4 regions of the Rhizobium sp. SG741 genome follow, and region 3 is predicted to be linked to each of the others. Evidence: riboswitches for the same ligand, from Rfam matches in the RefSeq annotation. Region 3 holds a riboswitch; each other region holds the start of a gene.

Region 1 (3,382 bases), on a different contig from region 3:
GGGACATGTCGAAGCCATGCGCTTCCAGCATGGAGCGGACCGCATCCATGAAGACTTCCGGACCGCAGCAGAAGATCGTGCGATCCATGAAATCCGGCGCGAGCAAGCCGATCTTGGCCTTGTCGATGCGACCCTTCAGCCCCGACCAGAGCTCGGTGCGGCCGCAGCCCTCGACGATCAGGCCGAGATTGAGGTTCGGCATGAAGCGGGCGAGATATTCCAGCTCCGAACGGAAGATGATGTCGGCCGGGCTGCGCGAGCAATTGACGAAGGTGATGTCCGACAACGGCGCCGTGTCGGCCATGTAGCGGGTCATGGCCATCATCGGGGTCACGCCGGACCCGGCTGACACGAAGAGATATTTCTCGCCGGGATGGCGGATATGGCTGAAATCGCCGAGGGGACCGAAAGCCTTGATGCGCATGCCGGGCTTGAGGTTCTCGAACATCCAGCGCGTGCCGATGCTGTCCTTCTGCGCCTTGACGGTCACGGCGACCGAAAAGGGCCGCGACGGTGTCGACGACAGCGTATAGGTGCGCATGACCGGCTCGGGCGCCGTCGGCAGCTCCAGCGTCACGAACTGGCCCGGCAGGTAACGGAACCAGTTGTCCTTGTCGGACCCGAATGTGAAGGTCATCACATCGGGCGCTTCCGGCGTGACCGAGAGGCATTCGAGCAGATGCTGCCTGTCGCTCCAGGGCTGCATCTGGTCGAGATGTCGATGACGGAGGGAGACGGTCATGTTCATGCTCAGGCAACCGCCGACAGCTTGGCCTGATCGCCCTGCAGCCGGTTGATCATGAAATTCGAGTACCACTCGACGAACTGCATGACGCCGCCTTCATGGATTTCCGAATAGGGACCGGGCTCGTAAGCAGGCGAGCGGATGCCGAAGGCATTTTCCTCGACGATGCGGCGGTCCTGATCGTTGGTCTCAGTCCAGACGTGAGTAAGCTCTTCGAGATCATAATCGACGCCTTCGACCGCATCCTTGTGCACCAGCCATTTGGTGGTGACGGCGGTTTCCTCGGCGTTGAGCGGAAGGACGCGGAAGGAAATCGCGTGATCGCCGAGCATGTGGTTCCAGGTCGTCGGGTAATGGAACAGCAGCATCGTACCGATGTTGTTGATCGTCACATCGGGCGAGAGCGGCCGCTTGACGGCATTCTGGCCGGACATGGTGTAGCTTTCGGCCCCTTCGATCAGCGGCATGCGTGCGGTGCGGAACTGTCCGTCCGGCGAGATCTTGAATTCGCTCGGCAGGCCGGCAGCTTCACAGCGCTTCCAATGAGCTGTGATCACGGGATCGCTCATTGCCCCCTGCACGCCGCTCACCGTCGGCGCTTCCGAAAAAGTGCGGCAGAGTTCGGGATGGTTGGCAGCGCAATGATAGCACTCGCGGTTGTTTTCCCAGACGAGCTTCCAGTTGCCCTTCTCGATGATGGTGCTCTGGAAGGCGACCTTGGCCTCGCTGAGGCGATGAGGGGCTATGTAGGGCTCGATCGTGGCGCGAACCGGCGCGAAGTCCGGCGCATTCTGCGCAAGGCAGATGAAGATATAGCCGCCGACGCTTTCGCAGTGAACCGATTTCAGCGAGTACTGGCTCTTGTCGAAATCCTCGGCCATCTGGCGGGCGAAGAGCAGCGAGCCGTCCAGCTCGTAGGTCCACTGGTGATAGGGGCAGACGAGCTTTGCCGACGAGCCGCGCTCGGTCGTGCAGACCCGCGAGCCGCGATGACGACAGCTATTGTGGAAGGCACGGATGACCTGATCGCGACCGCGAACGATGACGACGGGATAATCGCCGATCTGGACGGTGAAATAATTGCCCGCGCGAGGCACTTCGCAATCATGGCCGATGAACAGCCAATCCCGATAATAGATCATTTCCATATCGAGCTTGAAGTAATCCGGGTCGGTATAGAAGGGCTGCTCCAGGCTGAAACCCTCACGGCGATTCTTCAATTGCCGCAGAACATTGCTGCTGATATCCATTTGCCTATCCTTGCGCAGTACCAAGAAACGGGCGAAGGACATGCACGGCCGGTGGGAACGGCCCAAAGCAATGTCCCGACCGCCCGCCGCGGTCAGTAAACCATATGTGCCCAAGGCTGGTTTCCGGGCTCTGGAGCGGCCCTGTCGCCAGGACCCCATGGCACCTTCCCAGGTCGACCCGACCCAGTGGCTTTATCCGCCATGCCTTACTCCACCACCGTTGCGGGGGCAGCGCCGGATTTTGACCGGCTTCCCAATTCTCCGCCTCCCTAGCAGACGGCACCTTGAGATTGATGACATCATAGCTCTCGGCCCCTTCAGCCGCTGCGCTACAATGCGACATCGGCTTCGAAATTGGCGACAGACGAAACGAGACGCCCGGACGGTTGCGCATAGCGGCAATAAAGGAAGACAATTCAATCTCTTATGCATCGCCGTGGGATGCAGGAATAGTGATCCTCCCACCTCTCGCGAGCGACGCTTTATTCTGAATGCGACAGGTCCGCCGATGGCAGGCGATCAAAGGCGCGCGTGCGCCTGCGAAAGCGCCTGCAGCGCCGCCACCGCACGGCCGGCATCAACGGCCGGAACGAAGATATGATCGTGATAGTAGGCGGCGACGACATTGGCGCTGATACCCTCATTTCCCAAGGCCGTGGCAAAGGCTGCGGTCAGGCCGACCGCCTCCAGCGAGGAATGGATATCGAGCGTGATCATCCGCATGGCGGGAGCCGTCGGAAGCCCTGCCTGCCGCGCTGCTTCCAGAGGAAGGATCAACGTCACTCCCTCCCTTTCCCGAAAGAGCCCGATCGGCTCCAGGTGAATATGATCGGCGAGCGCCGAAGCCGGCACGCTGCAATAGACGAACTCGCCCTCGGCAAGATTCGGCTTCATGTCCGCCAGCAGCAGCTTGAGATCGGTAATGCCGGGCATGATTCTGATCCTTTTCAACGATCCGCAAGCAAGAGCGCGCGCTTCAGCCCGGCTCAAGCTAGACGATCTATCATTCGGCATCCAGACCTCGATGGCGAGCCGGCATGGCAAAACTCAGATATTTCGATGCCAAGAAACCCGCCAACCCGGAGCCGGTGCCGCCGGCGGCGGGGTATACGGAATTTCTCCGCACCGGCCGCATCAATCGCGACAAGACGCATTGGCTCGCCGAGGAGCGACGTTACCTCACGTTCGAGGAAGTGGCCGAACGCACGGCGAGCAAGCTGCGGAACGCCGGCGAGACAACCCATGGCCGTCTCAACAGCTTTCACCAGTCGATCCGCTTTCCGAAACTGATCTTCCATCACACCCTGCGGGATACGCCGCATCTCGGCTATTGCCACGTCACCGCGGCGCGAACGCAATTCGCGAAATATGAGGAGGTAAGCTGGGC
Region 2 (3,382 bases), on a different contig from region 3:
CGACATTTCGATCGTCTTGCCGAAATCGGGGCTGTCCATCGCGGCTGCGATGTTGAGGGAGCCGAGATTGCAGGAGATGTCCTTGCCCATATGCGTGTAGGAAAGGTCGTCGCTGTATTCGCTCGCTTCGCTCACCTGCAGGATTTCCGAGCAGAGATTGCTCATGGTAATGCGGCCGGCAATGGGGTTGGCGCGGTTCACCGTGTCCTCGAACATGATGTAGGGATAGCCGCTCTCGAACTGGATTTCGGCAATCACCTGGAAGAAGTCGCGCGCCTTGATCTTCTTCTTGCGGATGCGGCTGTCGGCCACCATCTCGCGGTACTTTTCCGTCACCGATATTTCCGTGAAAGGCACGCCATAGACGCGCTCCACGTCATAAGGCGAGAACAGATACATGTCGTCATTGTTCTTCGCGAGCTCGAAGGTGATGTCGGGAATGACGACACCGAGCGACAGCGTCTTGATACGGATCTTCTCGTCGGCATTCTCGCGCTTGGTGTCGAGGAAGCGCATGATATCAGGGTGATGGGCGTTAAGATAAACGGCGCCCGCGCCCTGCCTGGCTCCGAGCTGGTTGGCGTAGGAGAAGGAGTCTTCGAGCAGCTTCATCACCGGGATGATGCCGGAAGACTGGTTCTCGATGTGCTTGATCGGCGCGCCGGCCTCGCGGATGTTGGTGAGCGACAGCGCCACGCCGCCGCCGCGCTTGGAAAGCTGCAGCGCGGAATTGATGGCGCGGCCGATCGATTCCATGTTGTCTTCGACGCGCAGCAGGAAGCAGGAAACCAGCTCGCCGCGCTGCTTCTTGCCTGCGTTGAGGAAAGTCGGCGTCGCCGGCTGGAAGCGGCCGGAAATGATCTCGTCCACCATGTTATGGGCAAGCTGCTCGCTGCCGCGCGCCAGCGCCAAGGCTACCATACAGACGCGGTCCTCATAGCGCTCCAGATAGCGCTTTCCGTCAAAGGTCTTCAGCGTGTAGCTGGTGTAATATTTGAAAGCGCCGAGGAACGTCGGAAAACGGAACTTCTTCGCATAGGCATGATCGAAGAGATCGCGCACGAAGTTGAAGGAATATTGGTCCAGCACCTCCCGCTCGTAGTAACCCTCCGTCACTAGGTAATCGAGCTTCTCCCGCAGGTTGTGGAAGAACACCGTGTTCTGGTTGACATGCTGGAGGAAGTACTGCTTGGCCGCCAAGCGGTCCTTGTCGAGTTGGATACTACCCTGCTCGTCATAGAGGTTCAGCATGGCGTTGAGGGCGTGATAGTCCAACGCCGTTTCCGTGACCTTCGATGGCCGGTCGCTCGCGGGATGAGAAAAAGTGTGAAGCGGTTTTTCGGCGGCGTGCCGCGACAAAGAAGAGCTTAGCGTGTCCAAAATCGTTCCAATCCGTGTCTGACATTCACGACATCCTCTTCCGTGCCCAAAAGCTCGAACCGATAGAGAAACGGCACCTGGCATTTGGTGGAGATGATGTCGCCGGCGATACCAAACGTCGCCCCGAAGTTGCTGTTGCCCGCGGCAATGACCCCGCGGATGTTTGAACGGTTATCCGCATCGTTGAGGAAGCGGATCACCTGCTTGGGCACGGCACCCTTGCCCCCTTCACCACAATAGGTAGGGACAATGAGAACGTAAGGACGGGCCGCTCGAAGCTCTTCACCCGCGCCGAGCGGAATGCGAGCGGCCGGCAAGGCAAGCTTGGCAACGAAGCGATGGGTGTTCTCAGATCTGCTGGAGAAATAGACGATCTCGCCCACCGCCCGGTTCCTCAGGCGAGCGCGCTGATCATGTCGGGACGGAAGCCAGCCCAATGCTGCTCGCCGGCGATAACGACCGGGACCTGACGATAGCCGAGACCCTGCACCAGCTCGTAGGCTTCAGTATCGGTGGACACGTCGACGATGGTGTAATCGATACCCTGGCGGTCGAGGGCGCGTGTGGTCGCGGTGCACTGGACGCAAGCGGGCTTGCTGTAGACGGTAATGCTCATGGATGTCCTCGTATATATGACAGGCGTGCGAGATCGTCCGGGCGTCGGGCGACACCCGTTCGGCAATCTGAAAAATGGCGGCGGGCACAACCGACTGCCGGACGCTTAGGCGGCCGTCAGTCGTGCAGGCAGATAAGGATACTCAAAGACATGGACTTCACACCTCGAAGTAACCTTTGCGGGCCTTTCGGGGAAAGCGACGACAACGGCGACCTGCCGCAAACCATCGCTCGCCATCCGGACACCCCGCCCGTGGACGCTATTGCTCGAGGCAGGTCTCCTGGCTTGCGGGTCGAAGTATTTGCTCTTGCCTTCCCGAGGCATATATTCCTCAGTGGCACATGCAGAACAAATACTCGCCGCTCACAGTTGCGGGGGCAGCTACGGCTTGACGAGCATCATGCTCATCGACCGTATTCCCATCTTAGCCTCCAATCCTTGCGAATCGAAGGAACCTCGAACACTATATATAGTAGACGAGGTTAAATTTGCGTCAACAGGTTCCGTCACCGATCCTTCATTTAAGATGTTGATAAGGCCTGCGGCTAAGTCCCGAAGACGCTTTCGCGGCAAGGACAGAAGATCGGTCATCTTCTCGACCTCGGGAATGTGCGGCGAGTGGATATCAGGAAAGCCGGGGCCGATTGTCGGCGCACCGGACGCCCTCTTAACCCTGAACCGGAGAGATTGCTCCAGGGAGCCCATGCCGGGTGAACATCGAGATATCCATGCGTCAGGCAATGCCAGCGCGGATCCTGGCTTTCCAGGAGATTTCCAGGCGTCGTTTCAGTTCGTAACACAACGCACAGACGGCGAGCGTCGCAACCACGATCGGGATGAAAGACGAGGCGGACATCAACCCAAACTCACGCAACCAGTAGGCAATAACCAACATGACCGTCTGGTGAAGCACGTAGTAGGTCAGCACTGCCCTGTTCAGATAGCGGACAACGGCGTTCTCCGAATTCAGCCAGATCTTTGCGTATCCGAGAATTGCGACGATCGCACACCATTGGAACGTGCCGGCAAGCACCCTTCCCGAAAATGCCTGCCACATGTCAGGCTCGCCGGCAGGCAGGCCCGGAAAGAGCATCGTCAGAAGCACCGCACAACCCAGCGCAAGGATCAGGGCGGGTTTTCGCGCGTCGACGACCGCCTCCCAGTATTCGCTGCGCATGGCCATCACGACACCGAGCAGAAATGACATCAGATAGATACTATGGCTGTACCAGTCGGTGAGGATATTGAGTGTCGGGGGGAAGGCCGGCCGCAGCGTGAGCCTGAGCAAGATGAACAGTATGGCGGGAAATATCAGTATCCACTTGCCCGCCAGCCGGGGCGCCAGCCGATCCCCCGCGAGGGGCAGCAACTTCGGCCAGGCCGATA
Region 3 (3,382 bases):
CGATCGCCTTGCGCACGATCCCTTCGTCCATCTCGTGCAGACCGATGACAACCAGCCGCGTCGCGCGCTCCTCGCCGGGCGCCCAGGTACGGTCGAAATAGTTGTCGATGCGGCTGCCGACGGCCTGTACCTGCAAGCGCATCGGCTTGCCGGGCACATCGACAAAACCCTTGAGACGCAGGATATCATGTTCGGAAATGACGCTCTTCAGCGCTTCGATGAAGGCGTTCGGGTCGGCAATGGGGCCAAGCTCGACGACGAAGCTGTCGAATTCGTCGTGATCATGTGGTGTGCCGTCTTCGTGTTCCAACTCATGGTGCGATTTGCGGTTGGCGATATCACCTTCGGTACCGATGCCGAGGCCGAGCAGAATGGCTGCCGGCACGTCGCCGTTCTTCGCCTCGATGATCGTCGGCTTGCGGACGGTGCGTGACGCGACTTCCGCACGCACGCGGCCAAGGCCGGCGACGTCGATCAGGTCGGTCTTGTTGAGAACGATCAGATCGGCGCAGGTCAGCTGGTCCTCGAACAGTTCCTCGATCGGGCTTTCGTGATCGAGCGAATCGTCCTCGACACGACGGGCTTCGACGGCATCATGATCGTCGGCAAAGCGGCCTGCGGCGACGGCGGCGCTGTCGACCACGGTGATGACGCCATCGACGGTGACATGCGTGCGGATGTCAGGCCAGTTGAAGGCAGCGACCAGCGGCTGCGGCAGCGCCAGACCGGAGGTTTCGATGATGATATGGTCGGGACGCGCGTCACGCTCCAAAAGCTTGGTCATGGTCGGGATGAAATCGTCGGCGACGGTGCAGCAGATGCAGCCATTGGTCAGCTCGATGATGTCGTCCTCGGTGCAGTTCTCCGCGCCGCAGCCCTTGAGCACGTCGCCGTCGACACCCAGATCACCGAACTCGTTGATGATGAGGGCGATCTTCCTGCCGCCGGCATTCTGCAACAGGTTGCGAATCATCGTTGTCTTGCCGGCTCCCAGAAAGCCGGTGATGACGGTGGCGGGAATCTTTGCCTGGTTCATGTGGATCAACCCTTCATTTTCAGCGGCAATCCCGCCGCGATAAAATAGACTTCGGCGCTTGTCGCCGCGATCATCTGGTGCAGCCGGCCGGCATGATCGCGAAATTCACGCGCCATGCGGTTTTCCGGCACGATGCCTAGCCCGACCTCGTTGGAGACGAGCACGAGCCGCGCCTTGGCCTTCGGCAAAAATTCGGTAAGAACAGCAAATTCAGCTGCGATGTTTCGTTCGGCCATCATCAGATTGGTGATCCACAGCGTCAGGCAATCGACGAGAACAGCGCGGCCATCGCCGTCGATCGCCGCCAGCCGGGCGGTCAGGTCGAGCGGCTCCTCGTGCGTCGTCCAGAGATCGCCGCGTTCTTTTCGATGCTGCGCGATACGTTCGCGCATTTCGTCGTCCCAGGCTCGTCCGGTCGCCACATAGTGACGGTCAAGGCCGGTATCCGAGATCAGCGATTCGGCGAACCGGGATTTGCCGGAGCGCGCGCCGCCGAGAACGAAAACAGCGCGGGATTGTGAGGATGGCATGAGCTATTGTCGCCCCCATACGAGGGCACGGAGCCGCGCAACGCGGCTAAGACCGAAAGGGGCGCGCTTACGCGCGAGAAATTCGTTTGGCGCCATGACAACCTCCGTGCTGGCAGCGAGACATGCGTCCCAAGATGGGCCCTGTGCCCGGCACGTATGGCAGGTCTCCTGGCTCGCGGTTAAGGCGCAACGAGGGGGCAGACCGAAACCGGTCGCCCCCGATCGCGCACCAGCGGATCTTTCTCGCCTTCCCGGGAATGCATCATGAAAAGACGGACGATTCGTAGATATCGGAGGCGTCCAGCCCTGGTAGATCATGATGCCACACCAGTGGCTTTTCCGGCTTGAAGTTTCTCCGCCTGTTCGCCCCATGCGAACCATCGGCGGGATAGCTGTCAAACCGGACGAAAGACCCTGACCGCTCTACAGTCGCGGGGTCGGCTGTGATGAGAACGCCCGGATTGGGTCCGCCCCTTCACATTCCCTTTTCATCCCATGCGGCACATCGCCGCTCGGAAACCATTCGTTATGCCGGCAATGATTAGGCTTTCACTTAGTTCAAGTCAATCAAGGACATGGGTGCGACATCGGCTGTCCCAGCCGCGAAATCGCCGCATAATCCCGAGAACACATCACTTTTTTTGCCGTATTTCTTTGATGTTAGGAGTTTATAGAGGCTAAGCCCTTATATTCGAGCAGAAACGTATCGTCCGTCCCCAATGTTGCAGAAATTCCAACCCCGTCGCCTGGGCGTCTTCTCAGCCCTATTCGATCTTGGTCGATTTAGAGCGCTGCTCCGCCGCGGCGAACTAGGACTCGTTTTCGCCGGCGCGCTCGTGGGCATCGCGTCCGGCTGCGCCGTTACGGCCATGAGTTTCGTTTCGCGCAAGCTGCACAGCCTCATCTACGGGATCACGGATTACGAGCGCCTGAGCTCGGCGGCAGTGGCGATCCCGGACAAATCGGTGGTGCTGATAGCCCCGATAGCCGGCGGCATCATTCTTGGTATTCTGCTCTATATTCTTTCACGCACCCGCAAGAAGCCGATGGTCGACCCGATCGAGGCGAATGCGCTGCATGGCGGACGCATGTCCTTGACCGACAGCATCATCGTCGCCGTGCAGAACCTGATCTCGAATGGGTTCGGCGCCTCCGTCGGGCTTGAGGCGGGCTACACGCAGCTTGCCGCCGGCATCGCTTCGAAGTTCGGCTACAAGATGCAGATGCGCCGCGCGGATCTGCGCATGCTCGTGGGCTGCGGTGCTGCCGGCGCCATTGCCGCAGCGTTTAACGCACCGCTGACCGGCGCCTTTTACGCCTTCGAGCTGATCATCGGCACCTATTCCATCCTGACCCTGACGCCCGTCGTCGTCTCGGCCCTGATATCGACGATGATCGCAAGGCTGCTCGCCGGCGACGACTTCGCCATCGATATCGGCCATTTCGGCACAATAGTGCCGGCGGATTACCTTCCGGCTGTTTTGCTCGGCGCTTTTTGCGCCGGCATCGGCATCCTGATCATGCAGGGCGTCGCCTGGGTCGAGGAACTGGCGCGCAAGAGCTCGATTGCGCCGCCTTTCCGCCCGGCGCTCGGCGGCCTGTTTGTCGGCTTGCTGGCTTTGATATCACCCCAGGTTCTATCGGCCGGCCACGGAGCCCTCCATCTCAATCTCTCCACCGATGTAACCTTGTGGGCGCTGGTCAGCCTTTTCGTTTTGAAATCCCTCGCCTCGGCTGTATCGATCGGCTCAGGCTTCAGGGGCGGCTTGTTCTTCGCATCGCTGTTCATGGGCGCGCTGCTCGGCAAGATTTTCGC
Region 4 (3,382 bases), on a different contig from region 3:
GACGATACCCTGATGGATCCGGCTCAACTCGAAATCCGTCCCCAGCAGCCGGTTGGCAACGGCCTTGGCTGTGGTGGCCAGCGGAATGGAAATCTCGCCGATCGACACGGCAAGGCTGATCATGAGCGCCAGAAGCACGATTGCGGCGATGGTGAGCGCCAATAGCGCCCACCGCTTCTGCCGTCTTGCGATCCCGCGCATCTATTGCGCCAGGCCGAAGGACTTGATGCCCTTGGCCAGGGTCTCGATGCCGTCGATGGTCCGGATGGTGGGATTCATCGACTGCGCGTCCATCATCACGAAGTGCTTGTTCTTGACCGCATCGAGCTGGCTCGTGACCGGGTCCTTCTCGAGGAAATCGAGTTTGACCTTGGGATCGTCGGCCGCGTAGCGTCGGCGATCCATCGTCGCGATGACGACCACGGCCGGATTGGCCTGCGCGATCGTCTCCCATCCCACAAGCGGCCATTCCTCCTCCGTCGTGACGACGTTCCTGGCGCCGAGTGTCTTGAGGATATAGGCCGGCGCACTGTTCTTGCCGGCGATGAAGGCATCGCCGTTGACTTCCTTGCTCGAGAACCAGAACACGATCGGCAGGTTCTTGGCCTGTGCGCCGGCAATTGAAGCCACTGCTTCCGCCTGACGCTTCTTGAGGTCAGCGATCAGCGCATCGCCGCGATCCTTGACGTCGAAAATCCGCGCGAGTTCATCGATCTCCTGATAGATCAGGTCCATCGTGAAGAGTTCCTTGCGCACGCCGTCACCGCCGTCGGCATTGACCTTGGCAACGCAGTCGGTCGGCGCGATGTAGGTGTTGATGCCAAGCCCGGAGAACTGCTCGCGCTTGCCGACCGAACCTTGCGGACCGACATGCCATTCGAATTCGGCGGCAACGAGGTCCGGTTCCTTGCCGACAACCGCTTCGAAACTCGGGTCATTATCGGCAAGACGCGGGATCTTGCCGTTGGCTTCGGCATATTGTGGCAGAACAGGCCCGACCCAGACGGCCGTTCCGACGATCTTGTCGGCAAGGCCGAGCGACAGCAGGATCTCGGTCATGCCTTGACCGATGGACAGGATCCGAGCTGGAGCCTTTTTAAAGGTGACCTGCTGGCCGCAATTGCTGATGGTGAGGGGATACTGGGTCGCTGCAAAACCGGGAGCTGCGAAGCCGGCAAGGCCGAGCGCAAATGTAATGGTCGTCAGAAAATGGCGCATGAAAGATCTCGATAGGGATGAAAAACTGAGTGACGTCAGCGCAACAGCGCTCAGGCACACCGCAGCCGGTTGCGGAAATCCCAATCAAGAACGAAGAGTGCCGGGTAATATCGAAGGCTCAGGTCAATCATTCTCTGTCCCTTTCCGGGCATCCCCGCCCGGCTGATTGGATCGTGATTGACGGCAGGTCTCCTGGCTCGCGGATGTCTGACAATCATCTGCCTTCCCGCGCCGTTTCCGCGCAGTGGCATGGTCCGAAGACCCTGGGAGATGACCAGCAAGCTGGTCGCTCCGGGATGACCGCAATCCGCTTACAGTTGCGGGGGCAGCCACGGTCTAGGTCCCCTTTGGGTCGCCCTCACCGTGTTCCCTATTAATCCCCGTAGAGTCTTCCTTGGGGAACCGTCGCATCCAGTTATGTCGGACGACCGCTCGCCGTCAAGCACATCCATCGACAAAAGCCGCGCAATGTTTCTTCTCTTCTCCACCTCGACGACGAGTTGCTCGACATTGAAGAACACACTCGTCTCGTTGTATGAGAATGAAATGGATGCGTTCACATCCGGCGAAGTTCATTTATCGATCTGCATAATGGAATTCATATCTAAAACGCCCTGCGGGCCAATATATCGACATTATCACTGCTCACCAGACGGCGTGAGCCTAACCAAAATGATGGATGAAAATGCAACAGGGGACGTTTCCGGTCGAGCTGGCTGAATTGGCAGCGGCGTTACAGGCAAAGTCGGGAATCTTCAAAGCCGATCAGGAGGCTTTGGCGCTCAGAGAAGAGGTCGAAAGCGCAGCAAGAATTTTCATATTTGACCACGAGACGCAGGCTGAGACTTTTACGAAGGCGTATGGAATTAAAAACGCTCTCAAATGCTGCCTGGCTTTGCTCTCCGCGAATATCGAACCGGTGAAATACGAAAACGTGCGCGACCTAGGCTGCGGCTCGGGCGTCTTCGGATTGACGTTCGCATTTCTCGCTACGAACCCGAGGCTGCACCTGACCTTCGTCGATCAATCGCCCCTACACTTGAACATCGCGCAAACGGTGCTGACGGATTCCGGTTGCGCCGGCAATTTCAGCTTTCTCAACCAGACCCTGCCTCCCGATTTGCCGTCGAATTCGGAGCTGGACCTCATATCCTATTGGTTTTGCGAAAACGGCCACGTGGCGAGCGATGCCAGTTTGATCGATCGCCTGATCGGTCGCGAAGCGATCATTGTAGACTACGAAAAGGTCATCTCGGGCATCGTCGACCATCTTCCAGAGCACCTTGTTGTAAAAGACCGCTGGTCGGTGGAATCGGACGTGCCCTTGCATATGAGGGACATCGTGGGAGATGAGAGCGTGAGGAGTTACGGGATCCACATCGTCAGGGCTTGATCCCATCACCGGGCATTTCGATGCATAGGCAGGCTATTCGGATCAGTCGATCGAAACAAATCCGGCGTCTCGCAATATCTCCTGCCCCTGTCGCGACAGCTTCCTTTCCTGTCCCTTTGCCGGAACAGCGGCGCGAAAGCGGTTTCCTCCCACTGACCGCTGCCGAGTTTCGCCGAACGAACCGCGATGCCGCAGAGCGCTTCGAGCTGGACGGCGATGTTGAGGGTCTGGTGCTGCAGGATGATGACGCGGTTCACGACATCCGGAATATGCACCTGACGGTCGATCTGATCGGTCACCACACGGTCAGCTCAGGCGGGCGTCGAGAACACTATGCTGCCGAGTTCAATAGCGATTTTCCCGACAGGGATCGGGCGGTGGAGTCTGATTATGGGATTCTCCTGGAAGAGGTCCAACCACTGGCATTATATTTTTCCGGATACAATGGTATCGCTCAGGCTCGAATATCGAGTTGATGGAGAGGCAATCCGGTCAGGCATCCGTGCGCGGTGAAATTGAATCATCATCCAAAGTCGAGTTAGAGGCGCCCATCGGGATTGATGGCTGTTCGAGGCTCGACTATATACCAAGCATGGCTTTGGAATATTACCTCGCTGGCTCGACTGACACGGAAGCGGAGAAGCGCCAGGGGCGGCCCGCATCCGAGCGGATTCTCACGCTTTTGAAGATGCGCGGTTCGCAAACCTCATCGGCGCTCGGCGCTGCTCTTGGAACAACCGGGGAGAATGCGCGCCAGCAGCTTGTCAAGCT

Evidence for each region. A riboswitch is a leader RNA that binds a small molecule or an ion and turns the genes downstream of it on or off. The one in region 3 is predicted to bind cobalamin.
Region 1: linked by a shared signal. The riboswitch ahead of FHT29_RS18915 (aromatic ring-hydroxylating dioxygenase subunit alpha) and the one ahead of cobU (bifunctional adenosylcobinamide kinase/adenosylcobinamide-phosphate guanylyltransferase) in region 3 are both predicted to bind cobalamin.
Region 2: linked by a shared signal. The riboswitch ahead of nrdH (glutaredoxin-like protein NrdH) and the one ahead of cobU (bifunctional adenosylcobinamide kinase/adenosylcobinamide-phosphate guanylyltransferase) in region 3 are both predicted to bind cobalamin.
Region 4: linked by a shared signal. The riboswitch ahead of FHT29_RS28715 (ABC transporter substrate-binding protein) and the one ahead of cobU (bifunctional adenosylcobinamide kinase/adenosylcobinamide-phosphate guanylyltransferase) in region 3 are both predicted to bind cobalamin.

The regions. Positions count from the first base shown of each region.
Region 1 is NZ_JAAZQP010000007.1:102,697-106,078, reverse strand. Features, by position in the region: gene FHT29_RS18920 (hybrid-cluster NAD(P)-dependent oxidoreductase) at 1-748, opposite strand, end outside; gene FHT29_RS18915 (aromatic ring-hydroxylating dioxygenase subunit alpha) at 751-1,995, opposite strand; cobalamin riboswitch at 2,092-2,297, opposite strand; gene FHT29_RS18910 (ACT domain-containing protein) at 2,515-2,928, opposite strand; gene FHT29_RS18905 (DUF6656 family protein) at 3,033-3,382, shown strand, end outside.
Region 2 is NZ_JAAZQP010000017.1:9,719-13,100, reverse strand. Features, by position in the region: gene nrdE (class 1b ribonucleoside-diphosphate reductase subunit alpha) at 1-1,380, opposite strand, end outside; gene nrdI (class Ib ribonucleoside-diphosphate reductase assembly flavoprotein NrdI) at 1,368-1,763, opposite strand; gene nrdH (glutaredoxin-like protein NrdH) at 1,775-1,996, opposite strand; cobalamin riboswitch at 2,249-2,470, opposite strand; gene FHT29_RS30340 (acyltransferase family protein) at 2,730-3,382, opposite strand, start outside.
Region 3 is NZ_JAAZQP010000027.1:27,888-31,269, forward strand. Features, by position in the region: gene cobW (cobalamin biosynthesis protein CobW) at 1-1,036, opposite strand, end outside; gene cobU (bifunctional adenosylcobinamide kinase/adenosylcobinamide-phosphate guanylyltransferase) at 1,042-1,566, opposite strand; cobalamin riboswitch at 1,707-2,105, opposite strand; partial or broken gene FHT29_RS33740 (chloride channel protein) at 2,286-3,382, shown strand, end outside.
Region 4 is NZ_JAAZQP010000014.1:158,034-161,415, reverse strand. Features, by position in the region: gene FHT29_RS28720 (iron chelate uptake ABC transporter family permease subunit) at 1-201, opposite strand, end outside; gene FHT29_RS28715 (ABC transporter substrate-binding protein) at 202-1,218, opposite strand; cobalamin riboswitch at 1,383-1,640, opposite strand; gene FHT29_RS28710 (methyltransferase) at 1,904-2,611, shown strand; gene FHT29_RS35000 (hypothetical protein) at 2,632-3,087, shown strand; gene FHT29_RS28700 (metalloregulator ArsR/SmtB family transcription factor) at 3,300-3,382, shown strand, end outside.